Regions from separate parts of the Sporofaciens sp. St.21A7 genome, predicted to be linked through region 1. Evidence: predicted binding sites of a transcription regulator. Region 1 holds the regulator's gene; each other region holds the start of a gene.
What was found. Region 1 encodes HrcA, which represses chaperone genes, less so after heat shock. Its sites were predicted from a motif close to TGTTAGCACTCNNNNNNNNNGAGTGCTAACA; they were not measured.

Region 1 (10,594 bases):
CATTGGCATCAATATCGAACGTAACCTCAATCTGCGGTACTCCACGCGGAGCCGGTGCGATTCCGTCCAGCCTGAACTGTCCAAGGGACTTGTTGTCTCTTGCGAACTGTCTCTCGCCCTGTACAACGTTGATATCAACGGCTGTCTGGTTATCTGCCGCCGTTGAGAAGATCTGGCTCTTCTTAGTCGGGATTGTAGTATTTCTCTCAATCAGCCTTGTGGCAACACCGCCCATCGTCTCAATAGACAGTGACAGCGGAGTTACGTCCAGAAGAAGGATGTCTCCTGCGCCTGCGTCTCCTGCAAGCTTTCCACCCTGTACGGACGCGCCGAGGGCTACACACTCATCTGGGTTCAGAGATTTGCTAGGCTCTTTTCCTGTTAGCCTCTTTACTTCCTCCTGTACTGCCGGGATACGTGTAGAACCGCCTACCAGCAATACCTGGCCAAGCTCGGAAGCGTTGATTCCAGCATCGGAAAGCGCTCTCTTCACCGGCTCGGAAGTCTTCTCAACAAGGTCATGGGTCAGTTCGTCGAACTTCGCCCTTGTCAGGTTCATATCGAAATGCTTCGGTCCTTCTGCCGTCGCTGTGATAAATGGCAGGTTGATATTCGTTGTGGTTGCGGAAGACAGCTCTTTCTTCGCCTTCTCTGCCGCTTCTTTTAATCTCTGGAGCGCCATCTTATCCGTAGATAAATCCACGCTTTCCTGCTTCTTGAATTCTGCGATCATATAGTCCGTAAGTTTCTGGTCAAAGTCATCTCCGCCAAGACGGTTATTTCCTGCCGTAGATAATACTTCGATGACGCCGTCGCCAATCTCGATGACGGAAACGTCGAACGTACCGCCTCCTAAGTCATAGACCATAATCTTCTGCTCTTTCTCGTTGTCAAGGCCATATGCAAGCGCCGCCGCCGTAGGCTCATTGATGATACGCTTCACATCTAAGCCCGCAATCTTACCGGCATCCTTGGTTGCCTGACGCTGTGCATCATTGAAATAAGCAGGTACAGTGATAACCGCTTCTGTTACCTTCTCGCCCAGATAACCTTCTGCGTCTGCCTTTAACTTCTGGAGAATCATCGCTGAAATCTCCTGCGGAGAATACTTCTTCTCATCGATGGTCACTCTGAAATCGCTTCCCATCTCTCTCTTGATTGAAGAAATGGTTCTCTCTGCGTTTGTCACCGCCTGACGCTTTGCAGGCTCGCCTACCAGACGCTCTCCCGTCTTGGAAAATGCCACTACGGACGGTGTGGTCCTTGCGCCTTCTGTATTTGCGATGACCGTCGGCTGGCCACCTTCCATAACTGCCACACAACTGTTTGTTGTACCTAAGTCAATACCTATGATTTTGCCCATTTTTATTTCCTCCTGTTAATTTGCTACTTTGACCATGCTGTGCCTTACTACGGAATCGCGGTACATGTAGCCTTTCTGGAATTCCTCAGCTACCGTGTTCTCACCGAAATTCTCATCCTCCACATGCATCACCGCGTTGTGGAAATCTGGGTTGAATTCCTGCCCCACTGCCTCAATCGGCTTGACTCCTGCGCTCTCTAACGTGGTCATTAATTGCTTATACACCTTCTCCATCCCCTGAATAAAGGGATCTTCCTTTTCCTCCTCCTTGACAGCCCCAAGCCCTCGCTCGAAATTGTCAACTACCGGAAGAATCTTATCTATGATATCTTTCGCACCTATCTCGTACATCTGGGACTTCTCCTTATCCGTACGCTTGCGGAAGTTATCAAACTCTGCCATCTGACGGGTGAGCCGGTCTGTCAGCTCTTCAATCTTCTCGTCTTTCTTATCCTTCTTGGGCTTCTTTCCAAAGAACTTCTTCCCGGATTTCTGACCGTTCTCTCCGTCTTTCACATCCCCTTCCTGGTCTTGGGCTTCTGCGTCTTCGCCGTCTTCGCAGCCCTCCTGTCCTTCGGCATTCTCTGTTGTCTCGTCTTCACAGCCGTCCTTAGGTTCTGCCTCGTCTGCCGCCTTGGAACTTTTTGACTCCTCTGCTGCTTTCTTCGCTTCCTCTACGGCTTCTTTTACCATCTCTTCCTGGCTTTTCTCCTTATGCTTCTCCAAGGGTTATTCCACCTTTCTATTCTTTTTTATGAAACATCTGATCCAGCTCGTTCTGGAGCCTTTTCATTGACTTTAATACATGTTCATAATCCATTCTCTTTGGTCCGATAATACCTATCGTTCCCTTCATGCCGTCACCTAATTCATAAGTTGCGGTAACAACGCTGCAGTCTTTCATCGTCTGAACCGGGGTCTCATCTCCAATGTATACCTGAATTCCGGTATTGTCATCCTTCGCTAGTGTCTGTGTCACTAGTTCCGTCAACTGCTGCTTTTCCTCAAACGCATTGATAATCTCCTGTGCGCTCTGGTTATCGCTGAGTTCTGGATACTTAAAAATATTCGTCGCACCGCTCGTGTAGATCTGCATATCCTCATCTATCTGAATCGCATCCGCCACTGCATCCAATACATTACTGATTACGCTGCTGTGTATTCCTGCCTGTTCTTTCAGCCTTGCAATCAATCCCAGATTGATCTCTTCAATGGACATGCCATTCAGCGTCGTATTAAGGAGCATATTCAGCTTCAACAGATTCTCATTGCTTAGAGCCTCATCCACACGGATAATCTTACTCTTAATTACATTGCCGCCAAGTACGATTACCGCAATCACCTGTTCCGCGTCCACCATAGATAACTGGATAAACTTAATCTTATTCGCGTTATTCATAGGAGTGGAAACCATGGTGGCATAATTCGTATTGCTTGCCAAAACTCTCGCTGCCTGCTTGAGGAGCTGTTCCATCCGGTCTGCCTTGTCAAGCATCTGCTCCTGCATCTCATTGAGTTCCTGCTCCTTCTCCTCCATCAGCATATCTACATAAAGCCTGTAACCCTTATCCGAAGGAATCCGTCCCGCCGATGTGTGCGGCTGCATGATGTATCCAAGTTCTTCCAGATCAGCCATCTCGTTGCGGATCGTTGCGGAACTCAAATTCAAATCCGTATACTTGGAAATCGTCCTGGAGCCCACAGGTTCGCCCGTCTCGAGATAATTCTGGATGACTGCATGCAGAATCTTCATCTTGCGGTCACTAAGGCTGTGTTCTGTCACGGTCTGCTTCCTCCTTTCGGATTCTTCTGTTAGCACTCTACATTTTTGAGTGCTAATATCTTCGACTATTAATGTATCACTCCCCATTTCTTTTGTCAACACTCTTTATATTTTTTTTATACTTTGTCGGACGATAGTCCGCCCGCCCCTCAGGGGCATGCTTTTCGGGACGCCAAAAAATGTGTCAGCACACTAGAACCGGACGTGTATATTACAACGATGGAAAACAAAGATGGGGAAGAGATTCCATTTATATACGAAAGCAACCAGTCATGGATGTACTGCATACATCAAGAACTTTCCGATCATGAAATCCGCGACATATACAAGGGATTATGGGAAATCGAAGAATCTTTCAAGATTTGGTAATTATGCGCGTTTTAGAGCTGCTCATAGAAAAACGCCATTCTTTGGCTTAGACGATCAAAATAGTCAGAAATCCGGTGAAGGCTGAAAGCCCGTTTAATTCAGCCTTCACCGGGTTCCTGTAAGAAAATATAATTGGTCAACACCAAGGAAAGAGGTTCGATTTTTTCACAAATCGTTTTACCCTACCCAAATTTGTATCTTAGTTTAAAAAACGCAAAAAAGATTCGTAAAAAAACTTCTCCTTTTTTTCTTTACTATCCTGAGGTATTCCTAAACTGTCAAGCGCCTTTTGAACCGCTGCTTTTGCTGAATACACAGTATTCCCCAGGATATCACGTCCTCCACCATTATAAGCGCTCACCAATGACATGGCAAACAGACTCGTAAGGCACGTAAGCTTGCCTCCTGAATTCACTCCATACCCATACCCATTTATACCACATTCTTTCTCCGCTTTATTCCAGGCTTCTTTCACTTCATTTGGCGCTTCCGATCCCAGAATGTCCAGTCCATCAAATGACTTTTTGTTTTTGACACTCTTATTATTATAGGTATTCACATAATTATTTGTACAAAAACCTATTTCCATGAAAATCCATCTCCCAGCTTATAAAACATTAATCCATGTACTGAACTCTTTAGATACATCTTCCCCATATCCGTATGTAAATTAGCTCAACTCAATCTTTGCCGCTTCCTCCGGCTTAAACTCATTCTCCAAGTCATAGATATTATGCCCGGTAGACTCCCCCAATACTCGTCCCTCCAAAGAATAGCAGCGGATGAACCTCTTAACATCAATACTGGACCAATGTTCCACATCCCAGCTCATGTAGCCGTCCGCATCCGACTTCTTCTCCTTCAGATAAAGATCTACCTGACGGCCATCCCGCATAATGTCAATCAGGCCCTTGGTTCCATTTACTTCTACTTCTTCTTTTTTTACTGCGTCATACACTTTCATTGTTATATTCCCTCCTAAATATAAGAACGCCCCGGCATCTTTCCTGCACATCCCGGCTTTCGCCGCCGCACAGGGCTTTACGGAAACGCTCTGCTTCTATGCTTCGATTATACTCTCTCAGATATAAAATGTAAACCCCTCCTTGCTACTGAGCGGATTCCCGGATAAATTCCATCCACTCCCGGATTTCCTTCTCATGCCCGTTGATCCCCGGCTCATAGAACCTTGCGTCCCGAATCTCATCGGGAAGATACTGCTGCTTTACATAATGGTTGGGATAGTCATGGGCATACCGATACCCAATCCCATGTCCAAGTTTCTTTGAGCCTTTATAATGGGCATCCTGCAAATGGGCCGGAACCGTAGTTTTATGGCTCTTTACATTTTCCAATGCGGCGAAAACAGCATTACATGCCGAATTACTCTTAGGCGCCGTCGCCACATACAAAACTGCCTGAGACAAGATAATCTGCGCCTCCGGCATCCCAATTCGCTCCACCGCCTGTGCCGCTGACACCGCCACGGTAAGAGCCATAGGGTCTGCATTTCCCACATCCTCAGAGGCACAAATCATAATCCTTCTGGCTATAAACTTAATATCCTCCCCCGCATACAGCATTTTCGCAAGATAATAGACCGCTGCATCCGGGTCGGACCCCCGCATACTTTTGATAAATGCAGAAATTGTATCGTAATGGTTGTCCCCCGTCTTGTCATAACGCACCACACGCTTCTGGATACACTCCGACGCTACCTCCAGAGTGATATGAATCTTGCCGTCCGCACCCCGGTCCGTCGTCAATATCCCAAGCTCCACGGCATTCAGGGCATTCCTGGCGTCCCCTCCGGAAATATCTGCCAGGAATTCCAGCGCATCGTCATCTATTTCCGCATCGTAGCTCCCCATGCCCTTTTCCACGTCATAGACCGCCCGCCTAAGCACCGTCTTGATGTCCTCCTTATCCAGAGGATGCAGTTCAAAGATGCTGGATCTAGAAATCAGGGCGCCATTTACCTCAAAATACGGGTTCTCCGTGGTCGCCCCTATGAGGATAACCGTCCCATCCTCCACAAATGGAAGGAGATAGTCCTGCTGCCCCTTATTGAATCTGTGAATCTCATCTACAAACAGAATCGTCCGCTTCTGGTACATGCCCAGCGTCTCCTTCGCCTGCTGCACCACGGCTTCCATATCCTTCTTCCCTGCCACCGTCGCATTAATCTGGCTAAACTCTGCGCTGGTCGTATTGGCAATCACCTTTGCAAGGGTCGTCTTCCCCGTCCCCGGCGGCCCGTAAAAGATAATGGAGCTTAACTTATCCGCCTTAATGGCGCGGTACAGAAGCTTATCCTTCCCGATGATATGCTGCTGCCCCACCACTTCGTCAAGGGTCACAGGGCGCAGCCTGGATGCAAGCGGCGCCTCCCTGTCCATATTCTTCTCTCTTGCATATTCAAATAAATCCATAATCAGATTCTCTCCCTCTGCCCTATCTGCCGGCAATCTCCCGGATAACCTCTCCGGCAATCAAAAGCCCCGCCACGGGAGGGACAAAGGAAACACTGCCGGGAACAGCCCGTCTTCTCCCCTCCCGCGGGTTTTCCGTCTTCGCCTCGCCTGCTTCCCCAGGAAAGGACGCCGGCACAGAAACCGGCTTCTCCGGCGAGTACAATACTTTCAAATGTTCAATGCCCCTTGCCCGCAGCTCTTTTCTCATTACCTTGCACAGCGGGCACACGTTGGTCTTACTGATATCCGTAATCTCAAACAGCTCCCCGTGGAGTTTATTGCCGGTCCCCATACTGCTGATGATCGGAATCCCAGATGCAAGCGCCCTCTCTGCCAGGGCAAGCTTTGCCGTCACCGTATCAATCGCATCAACGATATAATCCGGTTTCTGCGCAAAAATCTCCCCGATATTCTCCGGCAGCACGAAACATTCATAGGTGACAACCTCCGTCTGGGGACTGATGTCTGCAATCTTCTCCCTCATCACCCTGGTCTTATACTGCCCCACAGTGCTGTGCAGGGCAATGGACTGACGATTAATATTCGAGATGGAAACCTTGTCATGATCCACTAAAATCAATTTTCCGACGCCGCTCCTGGCCAGAGCCTCGGTGCAATGGGAACCCACGCCTCCTAAGCCTAACACCATGACGGAAGCCTCCCGAAGGCGGCTTAGCCCGCCGCTCCCCAGCAATAATTCTGTTCTGGCAAATTCATTCCCCATTCCCCTTCTCTCCTGTCTCACAGTCTTTTGAATGAAACCGCCCTTACATTAATCCATAAGCAGCTCATCCACCGTCACAAATTCAAATCCCTTCTTCATCAAAATATCCACAATCCTAAGGGCAGCGTCCACACTGGTATCATAACAGTCGTGCAGCAGGATAATATCGTGATCCTCCGCTTCCGACACTACCTTATTCACAATCTCTTCCACATTCTTCGTGGTCCAGTCCAACGGGTCGATACTCCACATCACCGGCATTACGTCCAGCTCTTCCTCCAGTTCATCCTGCCAAAGCCCGAAAGGCGGACGCATGTACTCCACATGTTTCCCTGTGATGGCGCTGATCACACGGTCCGTCTCCATAATCTCCTTCTTCGCATCCTCATCCGACAGCTTGGTAATCTCTACATGGCTGTAAGTGTGGTTCCCAATCAGATGTCCCTCCTCGTCAAGGCGCTTAACCAGCTTGGGGTTCTCCTCGGCATTCTTTCCGATAAGGAAAAACGTTCCCTTGATTCCCCTCTCCTTCAACCCGTCCAACAGCCGCCCCGTACAGCCTGCGCTAGGGCCGTCGTCAAAGGTGATGGCAATCTGGGGCGCCACTTTGTCCACAGAAGCCTCATCCTCATCTACCGTCTTCTTCACCGCCTCCTTACTGTCTGCCCTCTGCCCTCCGGCGCCATTGCCGCCCAGCGAAATTCCCAGAAAATGAAACAGACAGAACATATAGAGCACACCGCACAGAATCAATATCTTACAGTATTCCCGTTTTTTCATATCCACATTACCTCAGATTACGATCCCCTTCCTTACTAATGTATGTAGGGGGGATACAGGAAAATGCAATAATGTGCTAACGTTTCTTTACGCTAAACCCAAACCGGCCAAGCTCCTTCCCAAGCCCAAAGTACTCTCCATGGGAATACGTAAGAAGCCCTGTGGAATTCAACTCAAACTTCCCGTCCTTCTTCATATATTTTTCATCCACCTGAACTGCCACAACCTGTGCAAGGAACATATCATGAGAGCCAAGCTCCTTCACTTCCGTCACCTTGCACTCAATATTGACCGGGCTTTCCAGAATCACCGGGGCATAGGAAAGCTTCGCCGCACCGCCCTTCGTCAGCTTCATCTCCTTCCATTTGTCCACATCCCTGCCGGACTTCACGCCGCACCAGTCCGCGGCAAAGCCAAGTTTCTCTGTAGTCAGGTTAACCACAAATTCCCCTGTCTCCCGAATCATAGGGTAAGAAAAACGCTCCGGCCTTACGGAAATGTAGAGCATGGCAGGGTCAGAACAGACCGTCCCTGTCCATGCCACCGTCAGGATATTCGCATTTCCCTTCCTATCCGCTGCGCTTACCATCACGGCAGGAAGCGGGTACAGCATATTCCCCGGCTTCCAAACCTGCCTGTTTTCTGATATTTCCATGTTCCGTCTCCTCCTTCTCATTCAGCTTTTGCCGCTTAAAAGCATCTTCCCTGCCCATAAATTTACTGCTGCAATGTCCCGACTAACGTAGGAATCAACTGCTTTTTCCTGGAAACCACACCTTTTAGCACCACCTTATCCGTGTCCTCCCCAAGGTCAAACGCGTCGATAATATATTCCTTCGCATTATTCCCCACGCAGAGCAGTTCCGTGGATTCATCCAGAATATCTGTCAGCATGAAATAAACCATCTGGAGGTTATTCGATTTCAGTACCTCCGGCAGATGAGGCGTCAATACTTCCCGTATTTCCTTTAGCTCATCCTTATTCATGGAATTAATCTGCCCTACGCCGAACACCACGTCGTTGACCGTGAACTGCTTAAAATCCTGGAAACAGATCTCATCCGCACTCTTTCCAGTAAGGCTGCTTCCAGCCTTGAACATCTCTCCCGCCATCTGCTCCAAGTTGATATCCGCCAGTTTCGCCAGCTTCTTCGCCGCCTTCTCGTCCACCTGGGTACAGGTAGGCGAACGGAACAGCAGGGTATCCGAGATAATTGCGGAACAGAGCAGGCCTGCAATCGTCGGCGTAATCTTCACCCCACACTCCTCGTACATCTGGTAAACGATGGTCGCCGTACATCCCACAGGCTGGTTGCGGAAGAACACAGGACCCATAGTCTCAATACTGCCAAGCCTGTGATGGTCGATGATTTCCACGATCTCCGCTTCTTCAATCCCGTCCACCGCCTGGGATTTCTCATTATGGTCTACCAGAATCACCCATTTCTTACTCACATCCAGAAAACGCCGTCTGGAAATAAACCCTTTGAAGCGGCCGTGCCGGTCAAGAATCGGGAAATCTCTGAACTTCTTCTTCGTCATAGAATCCTTGATATCATCCACATAATCTGTCATGCGGAAGGTCATAAGCGGCGCCTTCGTCATAAAATGCTTTACCGGGATACTCTGGTTAATCAGCCGCGCTACCGTATAAGTATCATGGGGCGTACTGATAATCACAATACTCTGCTCCTCGGCTCTCTTAATCAGCCTTTTTGACACTTCCGCCCCCTGGCACACCACAAGGCAGCTTACGTCAATATCCACGGCACACGCCTGAGACTCGTACCGATTGCTCAAAATAACCAGATCGTCCTTCTCGATAAACTCCTCCATCAGCTCCGGGCTGGATGCTCCCACCGTCACCTTCCCTCTGGTAAAATATCCGTGCTCATTCCCGCAGATCAGCGTCCCATCCAGCGTCTCCACAATATTCTTATACTGCGTCTTTGCCTCAGACAAAATATTGCTGTCATACACATCCATATATGAAGTTGCGATATCCCCCGTCGAGATTACTCCCACCAGTTCCTCATCCTTCAAGATTGGAAGGGTCTTGACATTCTGCTCCTTCATCTTCTCCCAAGTGGCCTTAATCGACACGTTCGGATCTACGCCTTCTATCTTATGTATGTCAATATCTTTCACCTGCAATTTCACGTTGGACAGAAGCTCCGGCGCAGCTACCTTGAACCGCTTGAGCACATAGAGCGTCTCTTCATTAATCTGCCCCGCCCTTTTTGCCACATACTCATCGCCTGTCATCTCTTTCTTCAGATTGGCATAGGCAATCGCAGAACAAATCGAGTCTGTATCCGGATTCTTATGCCCCACAACATATACTTTTCCTGTCTTCTTTCCCATTGTTATCACTTCCCCAAAATCAGATTTCTTTCGCTTCTAATAATAAGAGTGCCATCTTTTACAGCTTTCGTCAACCATAAATTTTCATGAAATATCCATATTTTATTTTTTCTTTGAACATTTTTGTTAATTTTATGTTATAATTAAAAAAGTACGCTGATACCTGCACAGGTTGTCAGCCCGCAGGCTGGTGACGCATGATACTTGGAATGGTATGTGACGACGTACAAGTCTTGCTAGCGAAAGGGAATAGATACTATGAGTGAAGAATTATTACAAGAAACAGCAGCGGAAGCTGCCATCAGCAACACGGAAGAAACCATGGCAGACTTTGAGGAACATTTTGACGATGCCAATCCCTGGAATCTCGTAGCATCCTACAAAGAAAAAGGAACCGTTCTCCCCGTTAAGGTCGAGGGGATCGTGAACGGCGGCGCAATCGCCATGGTCGAAGGGCTGCGCGGATTCATCCCCGCATCCAGGCTGTCCCTGTCCTACATCGAAGACCTTGAGACTTATCTCCTCAAGGATATCGAGGTAAAAGTCATTGAAGTGGATCAGGCAAGCGAGCGTCTGGTACTCTCTGCCCGGGAGATCCTCAAGGAAAAAGAGAAGAAAGCCATGGAAGAAAGAATCGCCAATGTGAAGATTGGAAGCGTTGTAAGCGGAACGGTAGAGAGCATTCAGAACTATGGCGCATTTATCCGTCTCGAAGACGGGCTGTCCGGCCTGGTCCA
Region 2 (10,594 bases), 1.5 Mb from region 1:
ACTGAAAGAAGGATGCTGCTGTAGGCGGTCTTTGCAGCAAATTTCCTGCCAAGTACAAAGAAGCCGATGATGAGCAAAACCATATTTGCCACAAATGAAAAATCTCCCGCGGAGATTGCGCCGGATTTAGCGACTAAGACGGCAAGTCCTGTGATTCCCCCAAAGGTAAAGTTATTGGAGAATTTGAAGAAATAGATTCCGACCGCCATTACCAGCGTACTCAGAGTTAGATTGATAAAGTTCTTAAATTGTGATTTCATGATTAACCTCGACAAAAAATTCTTTTGATACCACACCCGATTGTAACGCTGACGTCTGGAAATGTCAATGGTATTCCGGAATCTGCATTAGAATTGGAAAATCGGCGCATAATACCTCCTATAAAGGAGGATTTTGAGATGCATAAGTATTTACCGATTACGGATGTATACGCAAGAGAAATCTTAGATTCCCGCGGGAATCCGACTATAGAAGTGGAAGTCCTTGCCGGCGGCGAGTTCCTGGGGCGGGCGAGTGTTCCTTCCGGCGCGTCTACCGGGCAGTATGAGGCGCTGGAGCTGCGTGACAAGGCAGAGCGTTACGGCGGGCTTGGGGTGGAACTGGCTGCGGACCATGTGAATGCACGGATTGCGCCTGCAATCATCGGGGTAAATGTGTTTGACCAGCCGATGATTGACCGGATTATGTGTAAGTTGGATGGTACGGAGAATAAGTCAAACCTGGGGGCGAACGCCATGCTGGGAGTGTCTATGGCCACAGCCCGGGCAGCGGCCAAGTCCCTTAGGATTCCCCTCTATTCCTATCTTGGAGGAACTAATGGGAAACGTCTTCCGGTGCCGATGATGAATATCATGAACGGCGGGAAGCATGCGGACAATACCATTGATATTCAGGAATTTATGATTATGCCCGTGGGGGCATGCTGCTTTAAGGAAGGGCTTCGGATGTGTGCAGAGATTTACCATGCACTGAAAAATCTATTGAAAAAGCATGGTTACAGTACCGGGGTCGGCGACGAAGGGGGATTTGCGCCTAATCTTCCGGATGCCAGGGAGGCGCTCCGTTTCATTATGGACGCCGTCGGGGTCGCCGGATACAAGGCACGGGAGGATATTGTGATTGCGCTTGATGTGGCGGCCACGGAGCTGTATGATAAGTCCGCGAAGAAATATATTTTTGAGGGCGAGAGTAAGATGCACGGGCATCAAGTCGTGCGTTCGGCGGAGGAATTGATTGATTATTATGAGGAGCTGGCACAGGAATTTCCCATTGCGTCTATCGAAGACCCGCTGGATGAGGAAGACTGGGACGCCTGGGAGATTCTGACTGACAGGTTGGGGGCAAACTTACAGCTTGTGGGGGATGATTTGTTCGTCACCAATGAGAAACGGCTTAGGAAGGGGATTGAACGCAGGGCAGCCAATGCGATTCTGGTTAAGGTGAATCAGATCGGTACGCTGACCGAGGCGTTCAATGCTATTGAAACAGCGAAATGTGCGGGATACCGGACGATTGTTTCCCACCGGTCGGGCGAAACGGCGGACTCGCTGATTGCAGATATTGCCGTGGCGTTCAATGCGGGGCAGATTAAGACCGGAGCGCCTTGCCGCTCAGAGCGGGTGGAGAAGTATAACCAGCTCCTCAGGATTGAGGAACGGCTGGGGGATGTGGCACAATACCGGAATCCATTTGCTTAATCTGAAATTTTCATTCATTTTGCTGTGGCTCTATCTTGCTATTTCAGGCGTCTTATGGTAGAATAAAAAAGGTTTAGCCGTAGGAGGTGTAGAAGGTGGAGATTCTAAAGATAATATTAATGATTATATTCGCAATAGACTGTATTGCACTGACAGCGATTGTCTTGATGCAGGAAGGCAAGTCTGCGGGACTTGGGACGATCAGCGGTATGGCGGATACTTACTGGGGGCAGAACAAGGGGCGTTCTATGGAGGGCGCGCTGGTGAAGTCTACCAAGTTCCTTGCAATCCTGTTTATTGTATTGGCAGCGGTGTTGAATTTAAAAGTATTTGCATAGGCGGCATATTTTTATGAGAATGGTGGGACACTCCTGTATAGGGGTGTCTCTTTGTATATGGGGATACATATTATGAGTGGGGAGGAGTACCAGGAGATGGACAAGGCATTTGAAAAGAGAAAAAAGGTGGTCTATGACTTCATATGTGATAGTCTGTATGTTCCGATGAAGTTCAAGGAGCTTGCCATGATCTTGCAGGTTCCCAAGGAACAGCGGGATGAGCTGCGGGAAGTGCTGGAATCTTTGGAGGCGGACGGTAAGATCTACCTGTCAAAGCGGGGAAAGTTCTGCAAGGGGGAGGCCAAGCGACTGGCAGGGACGTTCCGCGCAAGCCTGAAGGGGTTCGGGTTCGTCGTAACGGAGGATGGCTTTGGGGACGTCTATATCTGTGAGGAGGATGTAAACGGTGCATTCGATGGGGATCAGGTGGAGTTTGTAATCACGAAGGAGCATCAGGGAGAAAAACGGAACCGGGAAGGCCGGATTGTGGGGATCATTGCAAGGGGGATGACCCATGTCGTAGGACTGTACCGGAAAAAGGAACAGCAGAATTATGGATTCGTGCTGCCGGATAACCAAAGATTTCCCTATGATATTTTTGTGCCGGCTGAGAAAGCGAAAGGAGCAGTCAGTGGGCATAAGGTGGTGGTGGAGCTGACTTCCTATGGGGAGCCGGGGCGGAATCCAGAGGGACGGGTGACAGAGATCATCGGGCATGTCAATGACCCTGGCACGGATATTATGTCGATCGTGAAGGGGTATGACCTGCCTGTGGAATTTTCTGAGAAGCTTCTGAATCAGGCGGATCGTGTGGCCAAAGAGGTCAGCCCTGCAGACATGGCAGGGAGGAAGGACTTACGGGGCTGGCAGATGGTGACCATTGACGGGGAGGATGCAAAGGATTTGGACGACGCGGTTTCCCTTACGGCGGAGGGAGAGAATTTCCTGTTGGGCGTCCATATTGCGGATGTGGCGAACTATGTCCAGGAGAACAGCGCCATTGACCGGGAGGCAAGGGAGCGGGGAACCAGCGTTTATCTGGCTGACCGCGTGATTCCCATGCTGCCCCATAAACTGTGCAACGGGATCTGTTCGCTGAATGCGGGGGAGGATCGGCTGGCGCTTAGCTGTATCATGACGGTAGACCGAAAAGGGATTGTGGTTTCCCACGAGATTGCGGAGACGGTGATTCACGTGGATGAGCGTATGTCTTATACCAGTGTCAGGAAGATTCTGGAGGACGGCGATGAAAAAGAGATGGAACGATACCGTGATCTTTTGCCTATGTTCCGGCGGATGGGGGAGTTGTCCCGGATTCTGCGGGAGCGCAGACAGAGGCGCGGGTCGATTGATTTTGATTTCCCGGAGACGAAGCTTAGGCTCGACGAGGACGGCAAGCCGCTTGAGATTCTGCCCTATGACCGGAATGTAGCGACGAAGATAATTGAGGATTTTATGCTGTTGGCAAACGAGACGGTGGCGGAGGACTTTTTCTGGCAGGAGATCCCCTTCGTGTATCGAACCCATGAGCCGCCGGATGAGGAGAAGATTCGGACACTTGCCGCATTTATCAATAATTTTGGGTATTCCATGCATATCGGCGTCAATGAGATCCGCCCTAAGGAGATTCAGAAGCTCCTTGCCAAGGTGGAGGATACGCCCGAGGAGGCGTTGATTTGCCGCCTGGCGCTGCGCTCAATGAAGCAGGCACGGTATATGCCGGAAAATGTGGGGCACTTCGGACTTGCGGCGAATTATTATACACATTTTACTTCGCCTATCCGGAGATATCCGGATCTGCAGATCCATAGGATTATTAAGGATCACCTGCGCGGGCGGATGGATGAGGAGCGGATGGCTCATTATCAGCGTATCCTTCCGGAAGTGACGAAGCATTCCAGTGAGATGGAGCGGAGGGCTGAGGAAGCAGAGCGTGAGACAGTTAAGCTTAAAAAGGTCGAGTATATGCAGCAGTATATTGGGGATGAATTTGAAGGCGTGATTTCCGGCATGACGAAGTGGGGAATGTATGTGGAGCTGCCGAATACTGTGGAAGGCCTGGTGCATGTGGCGAACATGTCAGACGACCATTATGATTATTACGAGGAGCGGTACGAGATGGCAGGGGCGCATTCCGGCAAGTTGTATAAGCTGGGGCAGCGGGTTCGGGTGCGGGTGATGGATGCGGACAGGATGCTTCGGACGATTGATTTTGAGATTGTAGATTCGGTTTCTGAGTGATGTTTGTCCGGATATGGTGGCAATAAAGAGTGTTTTGATAGAAGGAGGTCATGCATATGGCAAAGACAAATGGGAAGATGATTGCCAATAATAAGAAGGCATACCATGATTATTTTATTCTGGATACCTATGAGGCGGGAATTGCACTCCATGGGACTGAGGTAAAATCTCTCAGGATGGGCAAGTGCAGTATCAAGGAGTCTTTTATCCGTGTGGACAATGGCGAGGTCTACGTCTATGGTATGCATATCAGCCCTTATGAGAAGGGAAATATTTTCAATAAAGATCCGCTTAGGGTCAGGAAGCTCCTTCTCCATAAGTCGGAGATCAACAAGCTCCTTGGGAAGACGAAGGAAAAAGGGGTGGCAATCGTGCCGCTGAAAGTTTATTTTAAGGGCAGTCTTGTGAAGGTCGAGATTGGGCTGGCCAAGGGGAAGAAGCTGTATGACAAGCGGCAGGATATTGCGAAGAAGGATCAGCAAAGAGAGGCCCAGAGGGATTTCAAGGTGCGCAATATCGGGTAATCGTAATTGCAGATAAAGGAGGGGGGATATGTATGGTGCCGACTAAAAAAGATGATTTGCGTAAGATGGTCACGCAGACGACGATTGAGACGTATGAGGAGCTGACGCCTCAGTTAATTCAGCTGATTGAAAAGACAAAAAGGGATGATACGCTTTCGGAAGCGCAGAAGCAGGATGAGATTTCTTTGCATTTGCTGGGGTATGTGAAGTCCTGTACCAATGAGATCATCGTGGAGGTGCTGGCGGAGATTTTGGGGCTTTCGGAAGAATCATTTTCTTAAAATTCCAGAAAGGGATTGCGCAACGGGCGTACTGGGAATACAATAGAATTATTCTAATAGAGGAAGGGGCAGGTAAGATGTCTTATTGTGTGAAATGTGGTGCGAAGGTGGATGACGGGATTATGACATGCCCGCAGTGTGGCGCGCAGATACCGAATCTATCGGGCAGTTATTCCGGAGGCAGCCAGAACAGCGATACAGGCTATGGACAGAGCGGCGCGCAAGGATATACATATGGCCAGCAAGGGTATGGGCAGGATAACCAATATGGGTATCAAGCAGGAGGATATCAGCAGGATAGCCAGTATGGGTATCAGTCAGGAGGATATCAGCAGTATGGGTATGAGGCGCAGCGGTATGGTTCAGCAGACTTTTTTGACCAGAGTGAAGTGAGCCGAAATAAAGCGATGGGCGTACTCTCATATCTTGGAATCCTTTTGTTGATACCGCTTTTGGCAGGTGATAAGCAGTCGCAGTATGTCAAACATCATGTGAATCAGGGATTGGTATTGTTTCTAGCGTCTTCGCTGGTGGATTTGCTGGAAGGTGATTGGGTGTGGGGGCTGCATTCGATCATTCATTTCGGCGGAGGGATGTTTTCGTGGATTTTTGACATTCTGGGTTTGGTGTTCCTTATCTTGGCAATCATGGGGATCGTCTCCGCTTGTAAGGGCGACAGGAAAGAATTGCCGTTGATTGGGAAGATTCGGTTTTATCAGTAGGTTTGCCATTAAATGGAGAATCACTACTTATTTATTATACCTTAATGGACGAAGTCCACCTGCCCGCAGGGCATGCATTACGGTGTACCCTTGGGTATAAATAAGTAGGATTCTCCGTTTTTTCGTTCAAAGAGTAACGAAAGACACACTGTAATGTGCGGACAAGATCAGAATTAGGATTTTGCTATACTTCCAGATAGCCATTGTTTTGTAGTATTCTCAGCTGTTTCAAAAATATAGCGCCTCCTTATGTAGAAATTACTTCTTCATAGTTCTTATTATAAATAATCATACGAAGATTGACAAGATTATACTTACAGATGTAATGGGGTTAACAGAATTTTAATAATCGAAAAATAGTTATAATATTTGGATAGAAAGTAAGAGAGGGGAGAACCTTGTGGAGGTCCTCCCCTCTGCTTTTGTTGTTTCTGTTATTCAATCGTAATCAGTCTCGGCTGTTCCTCTTGCTTCTGAACTTCCTTCGGAAATGCCAGATGGAGAACGCCGTCTTTGAATGCGGCCTTGATATCATCCTGTGTCAAGGCATCCCCAACATAAAAGCTTCTATTGCAGGTGCCGGTATATCTTTCTTTGTGTACGCAGTTGCCCTTGGCATCCTTCTCTTCCTTCGTCATGTTCTTATGGGCGGAGATGGTTAGGTATCCATCCTTTAAGTCTGCCTTGATATCCTCTTTGGCATATCCGGGAAGCTCCATCTCTACCAGATAATTCCCATCTTTCTCATGAATATCCGTCTTCATAATCTGTGCGGATGTGTGGTCGTAAGAACGGCTGAAAAACGGATCGCTGAACATATCGTCGAATAAATTGTTGAAACCTCTGTTTGCTAATAACATAAATCATTCCTCCTTGAAAATTATCTTATGGATTAGTATATCCCATAAGGTATGAAAATTATTTATTGTTTTATTTGCTATATATATTATATAACACATATTATTAGCAATGTCAAGAGGTGAGTGCTAACTTTTTATTTTTTATTGTCAGTTGCCGAAAGAGCATGTTTCTATTAAAAAAGGTGTAAAGCCTTTTATAATTCGATAAAGACGTTACACCTTGATTCATGAAGTTATGAGCTATTCTTTGATATAGTCAATTTCTGTCAGGTTGATACCTGAGGCTGTCAGAATGACTTTTAATGTCGTATATCTTCGTTTCATTTTTTTATATGTCTCTGACTCCTTATCCGTACAAGACTGCATATAATCTTGTAATCTGTCAAATTCTTCTATAGAAATCTTGAGCATTTCTTTTTCAGTCATATACCCACCTGCTTTCCATAAATGCTGTTTACTTGGTATTTTTATTATATCAATCGGTGATTATGGTGTAAAGCCTTTATTGGGCAATCTCATCTATTATATTCCCGTTCAGCACTTCATTTCCTGCCAACAGCATCGCTCCGACACAAATCCCCAGATTCAATACCACCATACCTATTAGCGGCAGAAGCGGAAGACCTGCGTTCGCATGCAGGTACAGAAATACGTGTTGAAGCGCATAATATAACACTTTCTGTACCATCCCGTACAGAATGGCCATAAAGAGCCCGGAGCAGGCTCCATAGCAGAGCCCTTCTTTTACCAGTATCCTCCGGAATCCTGCGTCTGTGATTCCCATTGCCCTGAGAATCCCGAACTCCCGTTTCCTTGCAGCTACAAGATACTGCATGCTGTTCAGGATATGGAAAATACTAATCAGAAGCAGGATAGCGGCAATCCCATAGAAGAAAAACATTTTCTGGCGCAGGTAAAGCTCCTGTTTTTCGATTAACTGGGCATAGTCTTTGATTAGGCAGTTTGGGATATCTTGGGTAACAGCCCTGACCTCGTCAGAAACCTTGTGATGGTCAGCCCCTTTCGTAAGAGTAATCCCGATACTGTCATATCCGTCAATCCCGAAATCATCCGACATCTGCTGGTTCGTCATAATGACGCCCACAGTATCGGTAAAATCTCCGATATAATTATCATTTTTTCCCAAAGACCTGCTGACGATAGCGGCGACCGTAAATTCCTTATCCACATACCAGTCTTCTTCCCCTTCAAACCTAAGCGCCTCTTCCGGAACGGACGCATTTTTCGGGACTTTCAGCCGGATAGAATCGCCGGGGGAGACGTCCAGCCCGTCATAGTTGCCCTGCCCGTCCATGAGAGTTTTGAGGATAACCGTATCCTCTTTTTTCATAGACGCGGCGTCAAAGCTCCCTTCCAGAAGATAATCTGTCAGTTCCGCAAGCATCTGGTCTGAGTAGCCGTATACATTTGTCTTCAGACGGTAATCTTTATCGCTTTGCCGCGTGATGATTCCGTTATACCGTTCCATGATTAAGGGGTCTGGTTCAAATCCTTCCTCGTCCGCCGTTTCCGCATAATATTTCGGCCAGCGGAAGCGTCCGTCTTCCAGAGGAATCTCCCCAAGGGTATAGCGGATCGGATTGGCAGAGGAAACGCCTTCTATCCCTTCCAGAGTATTTACAATGTCTGAGGGAATGACGCTGGACAGGCTGTGGGAATCTTCATACACCTGAATATCAGAAGCAAGCCCGTCGTCGGCTTTAAAAGACAGGGCATTGTGGATTCTGGCATTCTGGACGACGTAGGTCGTGCCAAGGAACAAGACTCCGCCTAAAGAGAGGGATACGATGATACCTGCAAACGTCCCTTTCCGTTCAAATAAAAACTTGCGGCTCAGGATTCCAGTCATGTTGCTGCACTTAATACTGTAGATTCTACGGCTTTGTTTTCGTGTATGGGTATTCTGGGTCTGCATTTCCGTTAAGGTAAATTTGCGCATCCTGCAAATCAATAGAAAGCTTACCAACAGCATCAGGAACATCAGGAAGATTGCGCATCCGAGGATCGTTCCGGTCGAAATATGGAAACTTCCGGGGCGGACTTCAATCTGTGCCGCCACATCCCTGGCGTCTACGGTATGCGTCCCTTTTTGGGTCATGCCGATTTGCTGGTCTACGAAAATCTCACCCATGCGGGAATAGAGTATTTTTGCGCCGAGGCTGCCGAGAGCCGCGCCAATGGGATATCCTGCCAGCAGCACCATGTATAGCTCTGAAAGAATCATGCCAAAGGTGCTGCGTTCGTCCATACCGAGGGTCTGCAAGGCGCTGTACTGTGCGGTACGTTTCCGCACGGATACCTGGAACAGGCTGAATATGACGAAAGCGGCAAATATGCCAAGAGCGGCAAGGATGAGCTTCCCGGTCAAATCATGGGTCTGGTTCAGGGTTCCCCAGAAATACGCCAGTTTCCCTTCCGGAAGCGACAGTGCAGTCTTTGTAACGTCAATGATAGAAGGCGATGCATTTCCGCCCACGTATGCGGTCAGGCTGCTTACCCTATTGATTTTATGGATGTCTAAACCATAAGTTTTTGAAAATGCCATTACCTGTGTGAGTACGTCGCCGTTTTCTTCAAATTTGACATAGAGGCGGGGGCGTTCCGTCCTAAGTTTTGTATCGGCGCTTACAAAGACTTTCATGTCTTTGGCAGTTTCATCCCATTGGTCTGAAAGGATTCCGCACAGGGAGGAGGTGTCCCCGCCAAGGACGACTGCGCTTCCAAGGGTGTTTCCTATGCCAAGGTTGCGTATGGCGTGTTCTGAGAGGGCTATTTCCCCGGGGTTTTGCGGGTAGGAGCCTTTCAGGAGGTTTCTGTGGAACATTTCCAGATACCCTGAATCTGCATGGGCAACTGTAATCTGGCAGGGAGTCTGAATTTCTTCCTTTATGGTAAGGATTCCGGCTTTCTCCACCGTAAATGCTTCCGATTCCATCCATTTGCCGGAATGAATGGCTTCCTGCAATTTGTCAAATTCTCCGTCTTCCATATCGAACCAGTAATGGGCGTCCCCGTAGACATCCCGGATTCGTTGGATGTCGGCAGTTTTCCCGCTGTAGAGCAGCGAGCCTACGCCGGTCATCAAGGCAACGGACATGACAGTTCCTAGGAGGAGGGCAAAAGTCTGTTTTTTGTAGTATTTCAGATAGGAAAATGCTAATTTTACTGTGTTAGTCAAGGCCATCACCGCCCTTTCCAAGAATCTGCCCGTCTTCAATGGCAATGATTCTGTCGCAGGATTGGGCAATCAATTCGTTGTGCGTGACCATAAGGATGGTCTGGTGGAATTTCTGCGCGCTCATGCGGAGAAGCCCCATGACCTCTGCCGTAGTGCGGGAATCCAGATTGCCGGTAGGCTCGTCGGCAAGGAGAAGGGCGGGTTTGTTCGCCAGCGCACGGGCAAGCGCCACACGCTGCTGCTGGCCGCCGGATAACTCCCTGGGATATTTCCTGCGTTTTTCCCAGAGTCCCAGTTCCTTTAAAAGTTCTTCGATAAAGGTGTGGTCGATATGCCGTCCTTTGTCGAAGGTGACAGGCAGGGCGACGTTGTCGTAGACGTTCAGGACAGGCATCAGGCTGTAGTTCTGGAATACGAACCCAATGTTGCGCCGTCGGAAGATGGTCAGTTCGTTTCTGGTAAGGGCGGCGATATCGTGCTTCCGGATTCGGATAGAGCCTGTTGTGGGAGTATCAAGACCTCCAATCAGGTTCATCAGGGTGCTTTTCCCGGAACCGGAGGTTCCGACTATGGCGATAAATTCCCCCTGGCTTACGGTAAAGGTGACGCCTTTGAGGGCGTGTACCTGGTTTATGCCGGTTCCGTATACTTTCTCAAGCTGTGTTACTTCTAAAATGTTCATGGCTGGCTCCTTTCTGTTGCTGTATATTCGTTCTTATAACGTTCAGTTTA
Region 3 (10,594 bases), 1.6 Mb from region 1:
GAAGGAGCAGCAGGAAGAGCTGAAAGAGGCCTTGGAGGATGAAGGGCAGGTGGCCCGGTTTATGGATGCGGATATGCAGAATATCACGCTGGTAAACGGAAAGAAGGAGCGGGCGGCTTATGCATGTGTGTTCGGTACGGTGGAGGACATCCCCAAGTTCGTTGATTTCCATGACCGGAAGACGAAAGAACGGTACGAACTGTCAGACGACGGCGTAATCGTCAGCGAGAAGACGGCAAAGCTTTTAGAGGCAAAAAAGGGTGATACCATCGAGATTAAGGATGAAGAAAACGGCAATAAGAAGGTAAAGATTACGCAGATTTGCGAAAACTATATGGGGCATTACATATATTTTACGCCGGGCTGTTATGAAAATGTATACGGCCAGGAGCCGGAGTATAACAGTATCTTGTTCACGATGGCGGACTCGGCTACCAATACGGAGATGGAGAAGGTCGGAAGGGATATCCTGAAAAAGGACGGCGCGCTGAGCGTCAGCTATACCCATGATATCGAGAAGCAGTTAGACGATATGTTAAGGAGCCTGAACCTGGTCATTGTTGTCTTGATTATTTCGGCAGGGATGCTGGCGTTCGTGGTGCTTTATAACCTGAATACTGTCAATATTGCAGAGCGTAAGCGGGAATTGGCGACACTGAAAGTTTTAGGATTTTACAATACGGAAGTGGCAGAATATGTGTACCGGGAGAATATCCTGCTGACCTTCCTTGGGGCAGTCGTAGGAGTTGTGCTTGGGAAGTTTTTGCACCTTTTCATTATTGAGACGGTGGAGGTGGATTCAGCGATGTTCGGCAGGAATATCAATCTGCCGAGTTTTATCTATAGTCTGGCTCTTACGGTGGCATTTTCACTGATGATTAACGGAGTGATGTATTTTAAGCTCAAGAAGATAGATATGGTGGAGTCGTTGAAGAGTATTGAGTAGACCCATCTCTTTTATATTACAATAGAGACCAGTACAGGAGAAGGTGAGCGTTGTGAAAGGAAAAAAGAAGAAGCTCCCCATAGGAGTAGAATTTTTCAGAACCTTTAAAGAACAGGATTTTTACTATGTAGATAAGACAGGATTTATCCGTGACCTGCTGGAAGCAAGAGGTATTGTCAATCTCTTTACACGTCCGAGACGATTTGGCAAAAGCCTCAATATGGATATGCTCAAGACATTTTTTGAGATCGGTACGGATTCGTCGCTGTTCGACGGACTTGACATAGCGAAAGAAAAAAAATTATGCGAACAATACATGGGAAAATATCCGGTCATCACACTGAGTTTTAAAGATGTGGAAGGGGAGAATTTTACAGAAGCAACGGACATGCTGTGCGAAATTATCAGTGAAGAAGCGGGGCGCTTTGTCTGGCTCATGGACAGCCCACATATTTCCGAATATGATAAGTGCAAATTAGACGATATTTTGTCGAACCATTTTGAAACGAAGTCAAGTATATGCGTGAGCCTGAAATTACTTTCCAAGCTCCTCAGTACCCATTATGGAAAGCAGGTAGTGATCCTGCTGGACGAGTATGATGTGCCTCTGGACAAAGCCTATCAGTATGGATATTATCCACAGATGGTGCAGATGATGCGTCTGCTGTTCAGTCATACGTTGAAGACAAATCATAATATATTCTTGGCAGTTATTACGGGATGCCTTAGGATTGCGAAAGAGAGTATCTTTACAGGGCTTAATAATTTTAAGGTACGGACGATTTCAGACGTAGATTACGGGGAATATTTTGGCTTTACGGATAAGGAAGTCATAGAGATGCTTCGATATTATGGGATAGAGGAGACGTTTGAACGTATCAAAGAGTGGTATGATGGTTATCATTTCGGAAATGTGGACGTATATTGTCCGTGGGATGTAATCAATCAGTGTGATAAGCTCAGGGAGGATATCCATGCCCCGATGGAGGCGCATTGGGAGAACAGCAGCAGTAATGCTATCATACAGGATATACTTGAAAATGCCTCGGCAACCGTGAGGAATCAGATTGAGGCTTTGATTTCCGGGGAGTATATAGAGAAAGCTTTAATACCGGAATTGACATATACGGATCTTGGGAGTGAGGATCTTGAGACCCGCCAGACTTATCTGTGGAGCGTCCTGTTTACCACGGGATATCTTACAGAAACCGGAAGACCGGAAAATGGGCTTCATAAGCTGGTCATACCCAACCGGGAGGTCCGTGGAATCTATGAAAAGAAAATTAATTCATGGTTCAGAGTCAAGGTCATAGGAAATACAAAGAGATGGAAGGAATTCTGTAAAGCTATAAAGAGCGGTGATGCACAAGGAGTACAGCGGATATTTAGTGAGATCATGTCAGAGTCGATCAGTATTCGGGATACTGCCGTTAAAAAGGAAATGAAAGAAAACTTCTACCATGGTATGCTGTTAGGTCTTTTGCAGGCAGAAGGCGGTTGGAGCGTCAAATCGAATTCAGAGTCTGGAACCGGATATACGGATATATGTATTGAGATTCCACATGAGAAGATTGGCTGTGTCATAGAAGTGAAGTATGCAGAAAACGCACGTTATGCTGCTGCTTGTAAGGAAGCAATGAAGCAGATCGATAACGGCGGTTACACAGAGATCCTTAGGACGAGTGGGATGAAAGTGATTCACAAGTATGGAATCGCCTGTTATAAGAAGTCTTGCGAGATTGCATATGACATGGAGAAAGATGAGTGAAGGAAAGGAGGGCGCGGCGGATGGCGAAGGTATTTAACACGGTCGGTTGTTGTGAACCGGAATTAAACTATATGGTAGATTTGACCGGCCGTCTGACAGAGATTAAGGGCATGGTAGATGCCGGGCTGTATTTTACGATGAACAGGGCGCGTCAGTTTGGGAAAACAACGATATTGACAGCGCTTGCTGAATACCTGAAGAAAGATTATGAGACAGTCTACATGGATTTTCAGACGATGAGTTCATTAGCGTTTGAAAGTGAACAGTCATTTGTTGCGGCTTTTTCCGAAGAATTACTGGATTTGACTGAGAATTTGCCAGATGATATTGAAAAGAAACTTGCTTCATTTGCCGGGCAGACAGATGGTACAAGTTCCCTCCAGACACTTTTTAAAGCGTTGAAAAAATGGTGTGCTAAGGCGGAGAGGAAGATTGTCCTGATTATCGATGAAGTGGACGCAGCCTCGAACGACCAGGTATTTGTAGATTTCCTTGCACAGCTCCGTGCATATTATCTGAGGAGAAGAAAGTTCCCGGCATTTCAATCAGTGATTCTGGCCGGAGTTTACGATGTGCGCAGTGTCAGACGGAAAATAAGACCTGACGGGGAACACATCGAAAACAGCCCATGGAATATTGCCGCCAGATTTGATATAGATATGAGTTTTTCCTCAGATGATATTGCCGGTATGTTAAGGGAATATGAAAAGGATTATCACACTGGTATGGATATCACACTGATATCGGGAATGATTTACGCAATGACGTCCGGGTATCCGTATCTGGTATCCGGGATGTGTAAATATCTAGATGAAGAGATCGCGGGGACAGAAAAATTTAAGGATAAAAAAAGCGCCTGGACAAAGGAAGGGGTCTGTGAAGCTGAAAGAATGCTGGTGAAAGAAGACAACACTCTTTATCAGTCAATGATAAGAAAACTGAAACTCTATCCAAAGCTTCGGACCGTATTATATGAATTGCTTTTTACCGGCAGGCCGATTCCCTATACTGCAACAAATGATTATATGAAAGATGCGGTTATGTTTGGTTTTATCAGAAATGAGAAGGATACGGCAGTAGTCTTTAACCAGATCTTTGAATCGGTACTTTATAATTATTTCATCGCAGAAGAATTTTCCTCTAGTGAGTTTTATAAAGCAGGGGTGCAGGAGAAGAATCAATTCATTGTCGGAGGACATCTGGATGTCAGGAAGGTGCTTGAAAAATTTGTAGAAACTTTTGATTATTTATATGGGGATCAGGATGTTACTTTTTATGAAGATGTAGGGAGACGATATTTCCTTTTGTTTCTCAAGCCGATTATTAATGGTGTAGGGAACTATAGTGTAGAGTCGCGTACCAGAAATAATGAACGCATGGATCTGGTGCTGTACTATCGGGGAGAACAGTCGGTAATTGAGATTAAGATCTGGCGGGGCAATGCATATAATGAGCGTGGAGAAGAACAGCTGTCAGATTATCTTGATTATTTCCATCTAAAGAAAGGATATATGCTCAGTTTTAATTTCAATAAAAAGAAAGAAATTGGCGTAAAAGAGATTAGGGTAAGAGATAAAATCTTGATTGAGGCTGTGGTGTGATATTTATTTTTTATGCTTGCTCTGATAGAAGAAAAGTGCGCAGGGCTGCTGAAGGAAGGGAAAATTGAAATGCAAATCTGAAAAACAAAAGGAATTTGAGAAGAATGAATTGGAAATGAATGAAACACCTCAGACTCTATTATAAATACTCATTTAAAACTAAAAAATGATTCCAGATATCTCTTACCGGAATGCGGTCAGGTATTTTGGATTTGATTTAGAATGCCCCATTTTATAGAAATTTTATATTTTTAAGAAATTTGTTAGCACTCATTCGGAAAGAGTGCTAATTTTCTATTGACTTTTAAAATCACTCGTATTATCATATCATTTAGGCGAAGGACATCTGGTTTTCGTTTTTTAAGTTCCGGCACGCCCGCAAGACGTAAGACAGGTTCGGCGGGTTGATGGACTTCGTTCATAACGTATGTATAACATTTTGAAAATATTAAAAAATGAGGTAGGAGTGATAAGTATGGCAGCAAAGAAAGGAAATTTGTCAATCAGCAGTGAGAATATTTTCCCAATTATTAAGAAGTGGGTATATTCCGATCACGACATTTTCGCGCGTGAGATGGTATCCAATGGATGTGACGCAATCACAAAGTTAAAGAAATTGGATATGATGGGAGAATACCAGTTGCCGGACGACTACAAGCCGTCCATCAAGGTAGAGGTGAACCCGGAAGAGAAGACCTTGAAATTCACGGACAACGGTCTGGGGATGACCGCCGAGGAAGTGGAAGAGTACATCACCCAGATTGCATTTTCCGGCGCGACAGAATTTCTTGAGAAATACAAAGACAAGACTACGGAAGACGATATGATTGGTCATTTCGGCCTGGGATTCTATTCTGCGTTCATGGTAGCAGACGAGGTGCATATCGATACACTTTCTTATAAAGAAGGCGCAACCCCGGTACACTGGGTCAGCGACGGCGGCACAGAGTACGAGATGGACGAGGGGAATAAAGAAGGCGTAGGAACCGAGATTACACTGTTCCTGAACGATGACAGTGTAGAATTCTCCAACGAGTACCGCGTCAGGGAAGTCATTGAGAAATACTGTTCCTTCATGCCGGTAGAGATTTTCCTGTCCAAGGCGAATGCAGAGCTGGAGTATGAGACCATCGACGAGGCAGACCTGAAAGAGGACGACGTTGTGGTCGAGCATATCCACGAAGAAGCCAAGATGGAAGAGAAAGAGAATGAAGACGGCGAAAAAGAAATGGTCGAGGTGGAGCCGGCGAAGGAGAAGGTCAAGATTGAGAAGCGTCCGGTCTCATTGAGCGATATCCATCCGCTGTGGACCAAGCACCCCAACGATTGCTCCGACGAGGACTATCAGGAGTTCTACCGCAAGGTATTCTTAGACTACAAGGAGCCGCTGTTCTGGATTCACCTGAACATGGATTATCCTTTCAACCTGAAAGGAATCCTGTATTTCCCGAGAATCAATACCGAGTATGATTCTATTGAGGGAACGATTAAGTTATATAATAATCAGGTATTCATTGCAGACAATATCAAAGAAGTTATTCCGGAGTTCCTGATGGTATTAAAGGGAGTTATCGACTGTCCGGATCTGCCGCTGAACGTTTCAAGAAGCGCGCTCCAGAACGACGGGTTCGTCAATAAGATTGCCGATTACATTTCCAAGAAGGTTGCAGATAAGCTTTCCGGAATGTGCAAGACGAAGAGAGAGGACTACGAGAAATATTGGGACGATATCAGCCCGTTCATCAAGTTCGGCTGCTTGAAAGACGAGAAGTTCTGCGACAAGATGAAGGAAGTCATCCTGTTTAAGAATATTGACGGGAAATACCTGACCTTGAAGGATTGTATCGAGGAGAACGGCGGCGAGGTCGTTGAGGCCAATGAGAAGAAGGATGAGGCGTCCGAGGGTGAGAATGAGGACGAGAACAAGGTAGAGGAGATTAAGACCACTATCTACTATGTGACGGATGAGATTCAGCAGAGCCAGTACATCAATATGTTCCGGAATCAGGGACAGGATGCCGTAATCATGAACCATAACATTGATTCCCCTTTCATCACACAGTTAGAGCAGAAGAATCCGAATATCCGTTTCCAGAGGATTGACGCCGACGTTACGGATAACGTGAAGGAAGAGGTGGCGGAAGAAGAGAAGGAAGCATTCAAGGCAACGTCCGACAGCCTGATTGAGATTTTCCGCAAGGAGCTTGGCAACGACAAGTTGGATGTGAAGATTGAGAAGCTGAAAGATGAGAAGGTCGCATCCATGATTACATTGTCCGAGCAGAACCGCCGTATGCAGGAGATGATGAAGATGTACGGCATGGGCAATATGGGCGGCATGGATATGGGCGGAGAGAGCACGCTGATTCTGAATGCGAACCACCCGCTGGTGAAGTTCGTGGTAGAGAATAAGGAGAATGAGAATGTGTCCATTATCTGTAAACAGCTTTACGATTTGGCGATGCTGGCACATAAGCCGCTGAATCCGGAAGAGATGACGGCATTTGTACAGAGGAGCAATGAGGTCATGATGCTGTTGACAAAGTAGGCGACGTGACATTCAAATAATTGTGTTATCTTGCAGAGGTCATTATAATGATTAATATGGGAATTGAAGAAAGATATGGAAACGGGATTGCGCCAAAACGCAATCCCGTTTCTGGAATATATCTTATTGCTTTTTCAGCCGGAACTTCGATACCAGTTCATTCAGCATACTAGCCTGGCCGGACAACTCCTCACTGGCAGAGGCGCTCTTCTCAGCGGTAGACAGGTTAGACTGTACCACATCGGAAATCTGTGCGATTCCCCGTGTCACTTCCTCCGTTGCCTCTGCCTGCTGAGCAGAATATTCCGCAATTCCTTGAATCAGCTTGCTCACCTCTTCCGCCTGTTCTACAACCTCCATCATAGAAGCTGCCGTATCCTCAGCCATGCTGGAACCTTCGACAACGGCTTCCACCGTCTGGTCAATCAGGGTGGTGGTATTCTTCGCCGCCTCAGAGGACTTGCTGGCAAGGTTACGGACTTCATCTGCGACTACTGCAAATCCTTTTCCTGCCGTACCTGCCCGGGCCGCTTCCACAGCCGCGTTCAGCGCAAGGATATTGGTCTGGAATGCGATGTCTTCTATGGTCTTGATGATGCTGTGAATCTCCGTTGACTTATCGCTGATCTTCTGTATCGCCGAATTCATATGCTGCATCTTCTCGTTGCTTTCAAGGATACGCGTCTTAACATTCCTCGATATCTGGCTTGCCTGTTTCGCGCCCTGTGCGGTCTTCTGGATTCCATCGGAAACCGCAGAAATATGGGATGCAAGAGATTCCACGGCGTCAGTCTGCTGGGAGGAACCCAGCGATAATGTCTGTGCCCCGTCGGAAACGTACTCGGAACCAGTCGCCACTTGGCCGGCCGCCACATTGATCTGTCCCAGCGTCTCGTTGAGAGACCAGGAAATTCGCTCTAAGGAGTCCTTAATCTTTGCAAATTCTCCCAGATATTCATGGGTAAGGGTAAATGCAAGATTACCCTCGGAGATTTCCTGTAATTTTTCGGATATCTCGTTAATATAGTCCACATAATCCCTGAGACGTACTACAGTCTTGCCGAAATTGGCCGCCAGCTCTCCAAGTTCGTCATTGGAAGTGTGCCGGATGGACTGCTCCAAATCGCCTTCTGCGATCCTTGATGCGACATTATTCAGTTCGGCTACCGGTTTCCCGATAATGTTCCTTACAAGAATGATAATCAGCACAATCATGATTAAGACTGCAAACGCGGCTACCGACGTCATAATGCCTGTCAAGGTATCCAAATCAGCAAGCACTTCGTCTCTGGAAACATAAGATACCGCCATCCAGTCACAGTTCGGCACAGTCTTCAATTCTATGTACATATCGTCATTGTAAAGGCTCAGCCCGGTAGCATTCTCCTGTATCTTCTTGGCAGCGTAGGCATACATATCGCCGGTGAATTCCGTTATGGATCGTCCGTTCATCTCCGTATCCGGATGGCCGATGATAGTTCCGGTCCTGGTATCTACAAGGAAAATCCCGCCCGTCTTTTCCAGCCGGATATCGGCTACGATATCGGATATGGAAGTCAGGTATACGTCCGCTGCCGCAACGCCCTTCACTTCTCCGGCGGCGGTCTTCAATACGCCGGACGCGCCTACAACATAGGACTGGCTGTCTTCGTCAAAGTACGCGTCGCCTAAAATGAAGTCTTCGGATGCCAACCCGTCCTTATACCACGATTTCTCAAGGGCATTGTATTCTGGACCAGGTACGAAGGATGCATGGTATAGAGAGCCGTCCGTCAGCGCCACATAGATTCCCGCCGGATATGCGCTGTTCTGGTTGGCCGTATGCTTAATGTATTCTACCATGCGCGGAACGTCCATATCTTCATATTGAATCGTATCCCGCTGGGTCTCCAGAGTCGCCAATATTCCGCTCATCCACGAGTTCACCTCCTGGATTGCCTTATCCGTAGTCTCTTCCAGCAGCTTCTCGCTCTTTGCCAGCAGAGCATCGGATACGCGGCTGCGGACGATCAGCAATAGTGCGCCGACCATAATTACGATGGTGACGACGATTGCAATGACCAGTTTCCCTGTAATGCCCCATCTGCGCATCGCGGATCTGGACGCCGGCCTGTCTTCAGTTCTTCTCTTACCTCTCATGTTCTTATCTCCTTTTACGATTAACTAACAAAAAGTATATGTAAATTATAAATGATTTATAAAAAAAATACAATGTCTCTGTTAAAAATATGTCTATTTTTCCCGGTCAATTTCCGCTCTTTTGAAAAATCCTTCCACATAGGCGTCCCATTCTTTCTCAAGAGATTTATCCATGGTGAATGTCCGCATGGAAATTCCGGTGATACATTGCAGGACGGCGCCGTCGTAATGGAAATTCAGGTACAGCCCCGTGATGTCTTCCGGGGAAAATGTACGTATCTGATGTCCGTCCAGAAAATCCCCGAAGTGCTCCGGCGCAAGGGAGAGGACAATCTTAAAATGAAGCGGCGTCCGTTTCCCTTTGATGAGGCTGAAACACAAGTCCCGGACTTCTCTCCAGTAGGAATAATCCCGCGCAGGCTTTTCATCGAAAAAGTCTTTGTGCAGGAACCCGTCCAAAGTAAATTTGTTAAAGGTAGTGATTTCCCCTTCGATGAACGAAAATTTATCGAAGGTGTCCCTAAGTAAGAGGTGGGACATACAGGATTTTGCTGATAATGTGAACATATTCATATAAAAAACTCCTTTGCTGATTGTTAAAATCGTAGTTATTTATGATATAGTATAGCATATATTTGACTTTTACAGGGAAAAACAGTACAATACGGGATATAAATAGTGGCTTTAAGGAGAACGTATCTTGCGTGAGTAGAGGACAAGAGAAGACGAAGAAGAAAAGTGAAGAACGAGACGTCGTCCTGCGCCTGGCTGTCGCGGCAATGATTATCTGGATGGTCATCGGGGGCGTCGTGTTCGCGGTGGGCGTCATGAATCCCAGAGAAGACCCGAGAAAAGGGCTCGCGAAGCTTGAGCGGATGGAAGAAGCGGATACGGCGGCGATTGACGCGCAGATTCAGGAGCTTGAGGAGGCGGAGCGGGCGGCGGACGAGGCATGGGCGAACCGGTCTGTCAGCGAGAAATTTGCCAATTCCTATGTGCTTGGGGATTCCATTGCCCAGGGATTGTATGAGAACCAGGCGCTTGATAAGTCCTTTGTTACGGCGGAACGGGATACCGGCGTGTGCGAGACAGAGGTTAGCATGATTAAGAATCATGTTTCAAGGGCGATTGAAGTGGGTCCGCAAGTGTTGTTCCTTGCCTATGGGCTGAACGACATTAAGGCGGCGTCCGGGGATGCAGAAATATTTGGGGCCGCATACCGGCGCGTGCTTGACGAACTGAAAGAGAAGCTGCCGGATACGAAGATTTACGTCAACAGTATCCTGCCGGTTAAGCAGGAGGTCATAGAAGAGGATGAACTGTATGGGAATATTCCTGCGTATAACAGGAAACTCATGGAATTATGTGAGGAAGAAGGCGTGACTTTTATTGATAATGAAAGTCTGATTAAAGATGAATATTATACCGAGGACGGAATCCATCTGGCATCGGATTACTATGGGGAATGGGTGAATCACATGGCGGAGGCGGCAGAGCTGTAATGGTAGCGGGTTTATTTGACAGTGTTGTATTTTTATTTACATTCTTACCGGTTGTATTGTTTCTGTATTATCTGATGCCGGGGCAGTTGA

Region 2: the regulator HrcA is predicted to act here: its motif matches at 6,765-6,795, upstream of AC6I3O_RS07635 (Hsp20/alpha crystallin family protein).
Region 3: the regulator HrcA is predicted to act here: its motif matches at 4,577-4,607, upstream of htpG (molecular chaperone HtpG).

The regions. Positions count from the first base shown of each region.
Region 1 covers NZ_BAAGFN010000001.1:3,030,641-3,041,234, forward strand. The annotation lists gene dnaK (molecular chaperone DnaK) at 1-1,363, opposite strand, end outside; gene grpE (nucleotide exchange factor GrpE) at 1,379-2,089, opposite strand; gene hrcA (heat-inducible transcriptional repressor HrcA) at 2,106-3,116, opposite strand; gene AC6I3O_RS14880 (hypothetical protein) at 3,715-4,104, opposite strand; gene AC6I3O_RS14885 (hypothetical protein) at 4,186-4,479, opposite strand; gene AC6I3O_RS14890 (replication-associated recombination protein A) at 4,625-5,947, opposite strand; gene AC6I3O_RS14895 (tRNA threonylcarbamoyladenosine dehydratase) at 5,970-6,713, opposite strand; gene AC6I3O_RS14900 (polysaccharide deacetylase family protein) at 6,762-7,493, opposite strand; gene AC6I3O_RS14905 (flavin reductase family protein) at 7,570-8,148, opposite strand; gene AC6I3O_RS14910 (putative manganese-dependent inorganic diphosphatase) at 8,211-9,857, opposite strand; gene AC6I3O_RS14915 (S1 RNA-binding domain-containing protein) at 10,116-10,594, shown strand, end outside.
Region 2 covers NZ_BAAGFN010000001.1:1,513,352-1,523,945, forward strand. The annotation lists gene AC6I3O_RS07600 (YitT family protein) at 1-260, opposite strand, end outside; gene eno (phosphopyruvate hydratase) at 399-1,697, shown strand; gene secG (preprotein translocase subunit SecG) at 1,793-2,035, shown strand; gene rnr (ribonuclease R) at 2,132-4,276, shown strand; gene smpB (SsrA-binding protein SmpB) at 4,333-4,800, shown strand; gene AC6I3O_RS07625 (hypothetical protein) at 4,833-5,081, shown strand; gene AC6I3O_RS07630 (zinc-ribbon domain-containing protein) at 5,159-5,803, shown strand; gene AC6I3O_RS07635 (Hsp20/alpha crystallin family protein) at 6,238-6,663, opposite strand; gene AC6I3O_RS07640 (hypothetical protein) at 6,904-7,089, opposite strand; gene AC6I3O_RS07645 (FtsX-like permease family protein) at 7,166-9,862, opposite strand; gene AC6I3O_RS07650 (ABC transporter ATP-binding protein) at 9,855-10,544, opposite strand.
Region 3 covers NZ_BAAGFN010000001.1:1,427,764-1,438,357, forward strand. The annotation lists gene AC6I3O_RS07175 (ABC transporter permease) at 1-946, shown strand, start outside; gene AC6I3O_RS07180 (AAA family ATPase) at 999-2,714, shown strand; gene AC6I3O_RS07185 (ATP-binding protein) at 2,735-4,315, shown strand; gene htpG (molecular chaperone HtpG) at 4,791-6,863, shown strand; gene AC6I3O_RS07195 (methyl-accepting chemotaxis protein) at 6,987-9,002, opposite strand; gene AC6I3O_RS07200 (DUF5721 family protein) at 9,096-9,575, opposite strand; gene AC6I3O_RS07205 (GDSL-type esterase/lipase family protein) at 9,707-10,504, shown strand; gene AC6I3O_RS07210 (MBOAT family O-acyltransferase) at 10,504-10,594, shown strand, end outside.